2 regions of the Streptomyces sp. NPDC012510 genome follow, and region 1 is predicted to be linked to the other one. Evidence: riboswitches for the same ligand, from Rfam matches in the RefSeq annotation. Region 1 holds a riboswitch; the other holds the start of a gene.
The links. Region 1 has a riboswitch for S-adenosylmethionine ahead of ACFY9I_RS28840 (aminotransferase class V-fold PLP-dependent enzyme). Riboswitches for the same ligand answer to the same signal wherever they lie in the genome.

Region 1 (5,292 bases):
ACACCTACATCGCCCTGGGCGCCGGCCTCGCCCTCACCGTCACCGGGGTGATCAGCAACGACACCCTGTTCGGCACCCTCGGCGACTCCACCGTCTGGCTGCTGATCTGCGCGTTCGTCCTGGCGGCGGCGGTGACCAGGACGGGTCTCGCCGGGCGGGCGGCGGCGTTCCTGGTGACCGGGGCGCGGACGGTACGACAGCTCACTCACCTGACGACGGCCGCACTGGTGGTGACGGCTTTCGCCGTGCCCGCCACCTCGGGCCGCGCGGCGCTCGCGCTGCCGGTGTTCCTGGCGCTCGCCAAGGCCCTGGCCGACCGGAAACGACTCGTCGTGATGCTGGCGCTGCTGTTTCCCACCGTGATCCTTCTGTCGGCGGTGGCGACCCTGATCGGAGCGGGAGCGCATCTGATCACCGTGTCGGTGCTGTGGGAGGCGACCGGCGACCGGATCGGATTCACGGAGTGGCTGCTGCTGGGCCTGCCGCTGGCGATCGTGTCGTCCCATCTGGCCGCCGAGGCCGTCCTGTTGACGACGACCCGACGCGAGGACCGTCGCGGCCCCGTCAGGATCACGGCCGAGGAGATCCAGTCGCACAGCGAGCAGCCGGTGACCGGCCCCTGGTCCCCCGCCGAGTCGCGCTGCGCCCTGCTGCTGGCCACGGTCGTGGTCCTGTGGTGCAGCGAGCCGCTCCACCGGGTCTCCCCGGCCGTGGTCGCGCTGATCGGCGCGGTCGTCGCCTCCTCCCCGGCCCTGGGCACCGTACGGCTGAAGGACGCGTTGAAGACCGTGCCCTGGTCGATGCTGCTCTTCATGGCCGCGACGATGGCGATGGGCGTCGCGCTCAGCGACTCGGGAGCGGCGAAATGGCTGGTCTCCGGGCTGCCCACGGGGGTGACACCCCTGGTGTTCCTGGCTGTGGTCGTGGTGGTCAGCACGGCCGCCCATCTCGTCCTGCAGTCCCGGTCGGCGCGCTCCTCGGTGCTCGTGCCGCTGGTCGTCGCGGCGGCCGTGGGCGCCGGGGTCAACCCGGTCGCCGCCGCGCTGGCCTCCACCGCGGCCGCGGGCTTCTGCCACACCCTCCCCGCCTCCGCGAAGCCGGTCGCCCTCTTCGCCGACCTCCCCGGCACCCCCACCTACACCCCACGCGACCTGCTGCGCCTCTCGGCCGTCCTGGCCCCGCTGACCGCCGCCCTGGTCGTCCTCTTCGCGCTGGCCGTATGGCCACTGCTGGGCGTACCGCTGACCCCCTGAGCCCCATCGGCCCACGCCTCCTCCCCCATCGACACCACGACCACCCAGGAGCCCTGAAGCACCATGCTGAACCGAGTCGCCGTAGCCCCCAGTGGCTTCAAGGAGTCCCTGTCCGCCGAGGCCGCCGCCGACGCCATCGCGGAGGGCGTCCGCCGGGTCGTGCCCGACGCGGAGGTGGACCTCATCCCCCTGGTGGACGGCGGCGAGGGCACGGCCGCCGCCCTGGCCGCCTCCACCGGGGGCCGCCTGGTCTCCCTGCTCGCCACGGGCCCGGTCGGCGAACCGGTCGACACCCACTTCGCCCTCCTCGGCTCCCCCGACCGCTCCCCCGACCCGGCCAGGGCGGAGACGGCCGTCGTCGAGATGGCCGCGGTCGCGGGCCTCTCCCTCGTCCCGCGCGCCCTCCGCGACCCCGGCGCCACGACGACGTACGGCGTCGGCGAACTGATCGGGGCCGCGCTCGACACCGGAGTACGCCGTGTCCTGATCGGCTGCGGCGACTCAGGCACGTCGGACGGCGGGGCCGGCGCCCTCCAGGCGCTCGGCGCGCGGCTCCTGGACGCGAAGGGCATCGAACTTCCGCCGGGCGGACAGGAGTTGACGCGACTCGACCGCATCGACCCGTCCGGCCTGGACCCCCGCCTCAAGGACGTGGAACTGCTGGTCGCCTGCAACCCGTTCAACGTGCTCTGCGGCGAACGGGGCGTCGCACGGGTCTTCGGCCCGCAGAAGGGGGCGACACCGGCACAGGTCGAGGAACTGTCGGCCGGCCTGGAGAACTGGGCACACGTCCTCACACGGGACCTGTGCGACTTCGCCCCCACCGGGACGGACCTCCACGCCGGCCCCGGTACCGGCGCCTCCGGTGGTCTCGGTGCGGGGCTGGCCGCCCTGGGGGCCCGGCTGCTCCCCCGCTTCGAGGTCCTGCTGAGCCATCTGGACCTCGACGCCCGGCTCGCCCGCGCCGACCTGGTCATCACGGCGGAGGGCGCGCTCGACCACCAGACCCCTCGCGGGAAGGTTCCCGCCGAGGTGGCCCGCCGTGCCAAGCTGGACGGCCGCCCGGTCCTCGCCCTCGCGGGCACCCTGGGTGAGGGGGCGCACGAGGTACCGGGCGTGGACGCCTGCAGCGGCATCCTGCCCGCTCCTATGGCCCTCGCCGAAGCCCTGGTCCGCGCGAGCGAGCTCCTCACGGACGCCACGGAACGAGCGTTGCGGATGATCGTCCTGGGTGCGCGGGTGACGGCGGGCACCGGAAGCGGAGCCCGCCGGCACATGCTGGGATCAAACCGCGGAGATCACACGGCGGGGACGCAACGCCCGTCCTCCGTGCGGTAGTTCCACTTCGCGCCGTCCCGGACCAGTTCCTTGACCGCGTCGACGAACCGCTCCACGTGCTCGTCGGGCGTGCCGGCCCCGAAGCTGACCCGGATGGCGTTGAGAGACCGCTCGCCGGGCGCGGCCTCGGGGGCGCCGCACTCGCCCTGGGTCTGCGGGTCGCTGCCGAGGAGGGTGCGGACGAGGGGGTGGGCGCAGAAGAGGCCGTCGCGGACACCGATGCCGTACTCGGCGGAGAGGGCGGCGGCGAAGTGGGAGCTGTTCCAGCCCTCGACGACGAAGGAGAGGACGCCGACGCGCGGGGCGTCGTCCCCGAAGAGGGAGAGGACCCGGACTTCGGGAACCTCGGCGAGACCGGCCCGTACGGTGTCGATCAGATACCGCTCACGGGCGACCAGTGACTCGAACCCGGCCTCGGTGAGGGCCTTGCAGGCGGAGGCGATGGAGTAGGCGCCGATGACGTTGGGCGAGCCGGCCTCGTGACGGGCGGCGCTCTCGTGCCACTCGACGTCCACGCCGCCGTCCGTGCGCCGCGTCACCTTCCGGCTGGCGCCGCCGCCCGCGAGGTACGGGTCCGCCTCGCGCAGCCAGTCGGCGCGCCCGGCGAGCACGCCGGAGCCGAACGGCGCGTACAGCTTGTGCCCCGAGAAGGCGACCCAGTCGACGTCCAACTCCTGTACCGACACGGGGTGGTGGGGTGCCAGCTGGGCCGCGTCGAGCACGATCCGCGCGCCGTGCGCATGCGCGGCGGCCGCCAGCTCGCGCACCGGCCAGATCTCTCCGGTGACGTTGGAGGCACCGGTGACGCAGACCAACGCGGGCCCCTGCGGGCCGCGGCCGGCGAGGGCACCCTCCAGCGTGGCCACGGCCTCCTCCGGGGTGCGCGGGGCGTCCAGGTACGTCACCCGCGCGTTCCGCCACGGCAGCAGAGACGCGTGGTGCTCCGTCTCGAAGACGAAGACCTGGCAGTCGGCGGGCAGCGCGGCGGCCAGCAGGTTCAGTGAGTCGGTGGTCGACCGGGTGAACACCACCTGGTCGTCGCCACGGCAGTCGAGGAATTCGGCGACGGTCTTCCGGGCGTTCTCGAAGAGGTCGGTGGACAGCTGCGACAGATACCCGGCGCCCCGGTGCACGCTCCCGTAGTAGGGGGCGTACGCCGCCACGTCGTCCCACACCCGCTGCAACGCGGGGGCGCTGGCGGCGTAGTCGAGCGCGGCGTAGGTGACCTCACCGCCGGTGACGAGCGGGACGGTGACATCCCGTCCCAGAACGAGCAGCGGGGAGCAGACGGACCGGGCGGCGGCAAGGGTGGAGACAGACATGGCGAACTCCCGTGAAGAGCATGCCGAGGCAGGCATGCTGAAGAAGGAACGAAGGGTACGCGGAGGCGGGGCTCGGCGGCCCTATCGCATTCGCTTGCTCACGGAAGACTCCCATGGAAACCGCGCTTGTCGTAGACCTCACTGCCTACGACCCGGTCTTCACCCGGGGCACCCCGCCACGGAAGGAGGGTTGCCGGACAGCCAGCCGGGGCTTGGGGCTGTCACTCATGACCTGAACAGGAACGTACGTGAAGTGATCGCCGCGCCGCAACCTGTGTCCGGATGGCGGGATGACGGGATGGCGGGATGGGCGCGGGATGGGTCGGAGGGTGCGGTTGTACGGCGGTGCGGGTGGGGTGGGGGTTGTTCGCGCAGTTCCCGCGCCCCTAAAGGCAAAAAGCATGGGGCGCAGCCCCTGCTTTCTGAGGGGCGCGGGGAACTGCGCGAGAAGCCCCACCCCACCCGCACCCGACCGGACTACCTGTTCGTCGCCGCGACCCACCGCTCAAGAACTCCCCGCGCCGCCCCGGAATCGATCGACTCGGCGGCCTTGGCCATCCCACCTCGCAACTGCTCCGCCAGCGACGCGGACGTCGGTTCCAGCGCCACAAGCGCCGCCGCCGAGTTCAACAGCACCGCATCCCGCACCGGCCCCGTCTCCCCACCCAGCAACCGCCGCGCGACATCGGCGTTGTAGGACGCGTCGGCCCCCCGCAGCGCCTCCACCGGCACCAGTTCCAGCCCCACATCACGCGGATCGAAGGCTTCCTCGGTGACCTTGCCGTCCCGTACGACCCACACCCGTGAGGTCGCCGTCGTCGTCAGCTCGTCCAGCCCGTCGTCGCCCCGGAAGACCAGCGAGGAGTTGCCGCGCTCGGCGAAGACACCGGCCATGATCGGCGCCATACGGGGGTCGGCGACCCCGACCGCCTGGGCGCGCACCTTCGCCGGGTTGGCCAGCGGCCCCAGCGCGTTGAAAACGGTCCGGATCCCCAACTGCCCGCGCGCGGCGGCCACATGGCGCAGCGCCGGATGGAACTTCACCGCGAAGCAGAAGGTGATCCCGGCCTCCTCGGCGACCTCGGCGACACGCTGCGGCGTCAGCTCCAGATTGACGCCCAGCTTTGCCAGCACGTCGGACGCGCCCGACGCCGACGACGCGGCCCGGTTGCCGTGCTTGACCACCTTCGCGCCCGTACCGGCGACGACGATCGACGACATCGTGGAGATGTTGACCGTCTTGGCGCCGTCCCCGCCCGTACCGACGATGTCGACGGTCTTCCCGGACACCTCGATCACCTTGGCGTGCTCGTACAGCGCCTGCACGAGGCCGGTGATCTCCTCCACGGTCTCGCCCTTGGCCCTCAGCGCCACCACGA
Region 2 (5,292 bases), on a different contig from region 1:
TCAGAGTGCTAACGCCAATGATTAGCACTCGGCATGCCCGAGTGCAAGGTGCGCCCGCGTAGCGGGCTCGTCGAGGGGTGGTGGTCGGGTGACGGGCGGGAGCAAGCGCCTCTCGGTGATCCGCAGGTGAACGCGCCCCCGCGCGCCCTCCCGGCAGCGCCTCGGCAGCGGCTCGGCAGCGGCTCGGGACCTCTCGGCACCCCCACACGCAGGAGGGCCCGCACCCCTGTACGGGGTGCGGGCCCTCCCGAAAAGAACGAAGAACGTCGCTGCGAAAACCCGGCGCGTTACTTCAGCCGGCCGCGAGCCGGACCATGTCCGCCTGCGGCCCCTTCTGACCCTGCGAGATCTCGAACTCGACCCGCTGGCCCTCTTCCAGGGTGCGGTAACCGTCCATCTGGATCGCGCTGTAGTGGACGAATACATCCGCACCACCGTCGACCGCGATGAAGCCGTACCCCTTCTCCGCGTTGAACCACTTGACGGTGCCCTGAGCCATGCCTAACTCCCCTATTACTGGCCCTTGCACAGATCCACACTTCGCGGATCCGGGTCAGACCTCACCCCCCAACGGTTGGGGGCGTGCGCCGGAACGCGTCGACCGCGGCCGAATGTATCTGTCCAACTGCCCTCTGCAACAGGTCAATCGGACGAGAAATCTGGACACGACCGGTCGGGAATGTACGAACAATTCGCCCGAATTCAGGGCAAGTCGGGCCCCACAAAGGGAACAAATTACACAAAAGCCCTGCACACTTTGGCTACTTCATATAGGGCGTGCGGCGCGATCAAATATGCACCCGGCATGGAATCACTACGGCGATCGGACCGGGTTCCCCAACTCTACCGCGCTTAATCATAGAGAATTGCCCCCTCCGCTTCTCTCGCGGAGGGGGCAATTCGGTGAACGCTCGGTAATCAATGTTACCGACGGTTACTACCGGCCGGTACTCGCCGGGCCTCAGCCACCGGCGACCGCCGGAATGATGGACACGCCGGCGCCGTCCGGAGTGGCCGTCTCCAGCCCCTGCTCGAACCGGACATCGTCGTCATTCACGTACACATTCACGAACCGCCGCAACTTGCCCTGATCATCCAGAACCCGGGCGGCGATCCCGTTGTGGTTCTTTTCCAGATCGGCGATGACCTCGGCGAGGGTGGCCCCTTCGGCCTGGACTTCAGCCTGGCCGCCCGTGTAAGTGCGCAGGATGGTAGGGATCCGAACATTGACGGACATGACGTGTGACCTCCGGTCAGAGCAGTGGGGTTAGGAGCGCGGGACTGCGTTGGATGTGCGGCTGCGTTGGATGTGCGGCTCCGCCGCGTGGGCGCGACAAGCCCCCACAGCCCCGCAGACGAACGACTACCAGGCCTTACGCAAGACCGGCTGCACGGAACGAATCAAGGTTGGGCCGAATGGTCGCCGTAAGCCCGGTTCCGGCCACCGCGTCCAGCGTCTTCAGACCATCCCCCGTGTTGAGCACGACGGTCGTCAGCGTCGGGTCGAGCACCCCGTTCTCGATCAGCTTCCGGGTGACTCCGACCGTCACACCGCCGGCGGTCTCCGCGAAGATCCCCTCCGTCCGCGCCAGCAACTTGATCGCCTCGACAACCTGCTCGTCGTTCACGTCCTCCACGGCCCCGCCGGTCCGCCGGGCGATGTCGAGGACGTACGGCCCGTCCGCCGGGTTGCCGATCGCGAGCGACTTCGCGATCGTGTTCGGCTTCTGGGGGCGCACCACGTCGTGCCCGGCCTTGAAGGCCACCGACACCGGCGAGCACCCCTCAGCCTGCGCACCGAAGATCTTGTACGGCTTGTCCTCGACGAGCCCGAGCTTGATCAGCTCCTGCAGCCCCTTGTCGATCTTCGTGAGCTGCGACCCGGAGGCGATCGGCACCACGAGCTGGTCCGGCAGCCTCCAGCCGAGCTGCTCGCAGATCTCGTACGCCAGGGTCTTGGAGCCCTCCGCGTAGTACGGCCGCAGGTTGACGTTGACGAAGCCCCAGCCCTCGCCGGCCGGGTCGCCGATCAGCTCGGAGCAGAAGCGGTTCACATCGTCGTAGTTGCCCTCGATGCCGACGAGCTCGCCGCCGTAGACCGCGGCCATGACGACCTTGCCCTGCTCCAGGTCGTGCGGGATGAACACACAGGACCGGAAGCCGGCGCGCGCGGCGGCGGCACCCACGGCACCGGCGAGGTTGCCGGTGGAGGAGCAGGAGAGCGTGGTGAAGCCGAAGGCGCGGGCGGCCTCCAGGGCCTGGGCGACGACGCGGTCCTTGAAGGAGTGCGTCGGGTTGCCGGAGTCGTCCTTGATGTACAGACCGCCGGTCACGCCCAGCTCACGCGCCAGGTTGTCGGCCTTGACGAGCTGCGTCCAGCCGGGGTTGATGTTCGGCTTGCCGGCGACGTCGGCCGGGACGGGCAGGAGAGGGGCGTAGCGCCAGATGTTGGCGGGCCCGGACTCGATCGTCTTGCGGAGCTCTTCCGTCTCGTACTCGGAGTAGTCGTAAGCGATCTCCAGCGGCCCGAAACACTCCTCGCAGGCGAAGACCGGTCCGAGGGGGACGCGGTGGCCGCACTCGCGGCAGCTCAGCGCCGCGGCGGGACCGAGGTCGACGGTCTTCGGGGATTCGGTGACAACAGTCTGCGCAGCCATGTGAGGCGAGGCCCTTTCTCCTCATCTTCCTCACGACGCATTTCGTCGTGAGACGGATTTGGCACCTTCCCTAGCCGGGAGCCTCGCGGGGCGATCGACGGTGATCGTCACGAGACCGGCTGGAGGGTTGCCGGGGCTTCATCGGGCCGTATCCCTCTGCCCCTCTGGATGAGCGGTATTTGGTTGTATACGCACACGAACACCGACATGCGATGGTCACCAGCGTTGTCCAAGACTGTAACCGACGGCCAGGACAGTTGAGAGAGCCGTCCGAACCGCGAGATGAACGCAGAGGAGCCGCTCACTGTGCTGAAGGAAGTCGAGCGCTGGCTGAGCACCCGCTCCTGGTCCGTGGCAGACCGCCCGCTCCACAAGATCATGGCCGCCAAACGGGCCTCGGGACAGACGGTCAGCGTCGTCCTGCCCGCGCTGAACGAGGAGGCGACGGTCGGCGACATCGTCGCGATCATCCGCCATGACCTCATGCGGCAGGTCCCGCTCGTCGACGAGATCGTGGTCGTCGACTCCGGCTCGACCGACCGTACGTCGGAGGTGGCGGCGGCGGCCGGGGCGAAGGTCGTCCACCGCGACGCGATCCTGCCCCGGATCCCGGCCGTCCCCGGCAAGGGCGAGGTCCTCTGGCGCTCCTTGATGGTGACGACGGGGGACATCGTCTGCTTCATCGACGCGGACCTCAAGGAGTTCTCGTCGGACTTCGTCTCCGGGATCGTCGGCCCGCTGCTCACCGATCCCGGCGTCGACCTCGTCAAGGCGATGTACGACCGCCCCCTGACGGTGTCCGACGGGCGCGCCTCCGACACGACGACGGCCGGCCAGGGCGGCCGTGTGACCGAACTCATGGCCCGCCCCCTGCTCAACATGCACTGGCCGCGACTGGCCGGCTTCGTCCAGCCCCTCGGCGGCGAGTACGCGGCCCGCCGCTCCCTGCTGGAACGGCTCCCCTTCCCCGTCGGCTACGGCGTCGAGCTGGGCATGCTCGTCGACGCGCTCCACCTCGTCGGCCTCGACGCGTTGGCCCAGGTCGACGTGGGCGTCCGCAAACACCGCCACCAGGACGGCGCGGCGCTGGGCCGCATGTCCGCGGCCATCTACCGCACCGCCCAGCTCCGGCTGGCCCGGGGCCATCTGATCCGGCCGGTGCTCACCCAGTTCGAACGGGGTGAGGCGGGCTTCGAGCCGCGCACGTACTCGGTGGACCTGGAGGAGAGGCCACCGATGGTGGAGATCACGGAGTACGTGCGGCGAAGGGCCGCGTGATCGGGCCCGCAGGGCCTGATCCTCAACGGCGCGGGGAACCGCGCGAGCAACCACGAACCACCCGCACCCGCCGTCCCCACGCACCCCCCACCCCCCTGGCCGCTCCTGTATACGGCCGAACCGCACGTTTGACCGGTTGGACCATTGGCTAGGTTGAGCCGTATGGCATCAACGCACGGTGCGGCCCAGGTGCTGGTCGCCTCCAACCGCGGCCCGGTCACCTACACCCAGGACGAGACCGGCGCCCTCACAGCGAAGCGCGGCGGCGGTGGCCTCGTCTCGGGGCTCTCCGCGATCGACCCGGAATCCGGCGCGGTCTGGGTGTGCTCGGCCCTCGGCGACGGTGACCGCGAGGCCGTACGACGCGGTGTCGCCGAGCCCGGCGTCCGCATGCTCGACATCCCCGCCGACGTGCACCATGACGCCTACAACGGCGTGGCCAACTCCGCGCTGTGGTTCGTGCACCACATGCTCTACCAGACCCCGCTGGAACCGGCCTTCGACGCGGAGTTCCGCCGCCAGTGGGCGTCGTACGAGACGTACAACCACGCCTTCGCCGAGGCGCTCGCCCAGGAGGCGGCCGAGGGCGCGGCCGTGCTGGTGCAGGACTACCACCTGACCCTGGTCCCCCGGATGCTGCGCGAACTCCGCCCCGACCTGCGGATCGGCCACTTCTCGCACACCCCGTGGGCGCCGGTCGACTACTTCCGGCTGCTCCCCGACGACATCGCCGCGCGGGTGCTCCACGGCATCCTCGGCGCCGACCGGGCCGCCTTCCTCACCCGCCGGTGGGCGGACGCGTTCACCGAGTGCTGTGACGCCGTGCTGGGCCCCGACGCCTCGTCCGGCACGAGGATCGGGGTGCACGGCCTGGGCGCCGACGCGGACTTCCTGCGGGCCCGCGCTCACCAGGCGGACGTCGACGAGCGCATGACCACGCTGCGGGAGCAGATCGGGACGGCCCCCGACGGCACGCCGCGCCGCACGGTCGTCCGCGTCGACCGCACGGAGCTGTCCAAGAACATCGTGCGGGGCCTGCTGGCGTACCGGCAGCTCCTCGACGACCAGCCGTCCTGGCGCGAGCGCGTCGTGCACATCGCCCTCGCCTACCCGTCGCGGCAGGACCTCGCGGTGTACCGGGACTACATGACCGAGGTCCAGCGGGTGGCGGACGACATCAACGAGCGGTACGGCACGCCGGGCTGGACCCCGGTCATCCTCCATCTGAAGGACGACTTCGCGCGGTCACTGGCGGCGTACCGGCTGGCGGACGTGGCGCTGGTGAACCCGATCCGGGACGGCATGAACCTGGTCGCCAAGGAGGTGCCGGTCGTGTCCGACGAGGGATGCGCGCTGG

Region 2: it holds a riboswitch for S-adenosylmethionine, as region 1 does, so the genes downstream of both, thrC (threonine synthase) here and ACFY9I_RS28840 (aminotransferase class V-fold PLP-dependent enzyme) in region 1, are expected to answer to the same signal.

The regions. Positions count from the first base shown of each region.
Region 1 is NZ_JBIBEN010000017.1:115,131-120,422, reverse strand. Features, by position in the region: gene ACFY9I_RS28850 (SLC13 family permease) at 1-1,253, shown strand, start outside; gene ACFY9I_RS28845 (glycerate kinase) at 1,317-2,591, shown strand; gene ACFY9I_RS28840 (aminotransferase class V-fold PLP-dependent enzyme) at 2,552-3,913, opposite strand; SAM riboswitch class IV at 4,031-4,146, opposite strand; gene trpD (anthranilate phosphoribosyltransferase) at 4,391-5,292, opposite strand, start outside.
Region 2 is NZ_JBIBEN010000030.1:59,363-64,654, reverse strand. Features, by position in the region: gene ACFY9I_RS37660 (cold-shock protein) at 293-499, opposite strand; gene ACFY9I_RS37655 (MoaD/ThiS family protein) at 962-1,237, opposite strand; gene thrC (threonine synthase) at 1,374-2,657, opposite strand; SAM riboswitch class I at 2,676-2,832, opposite strand; gene ACFY9I_RS37645 (glucosyl-3-phosphoglycerate synthase) at 2,964-3,935, shown strand; gene ACFY9I_RS37640 (trehalose-6-phosphate synthase) at 4,098-5,292, shown strand, end outside.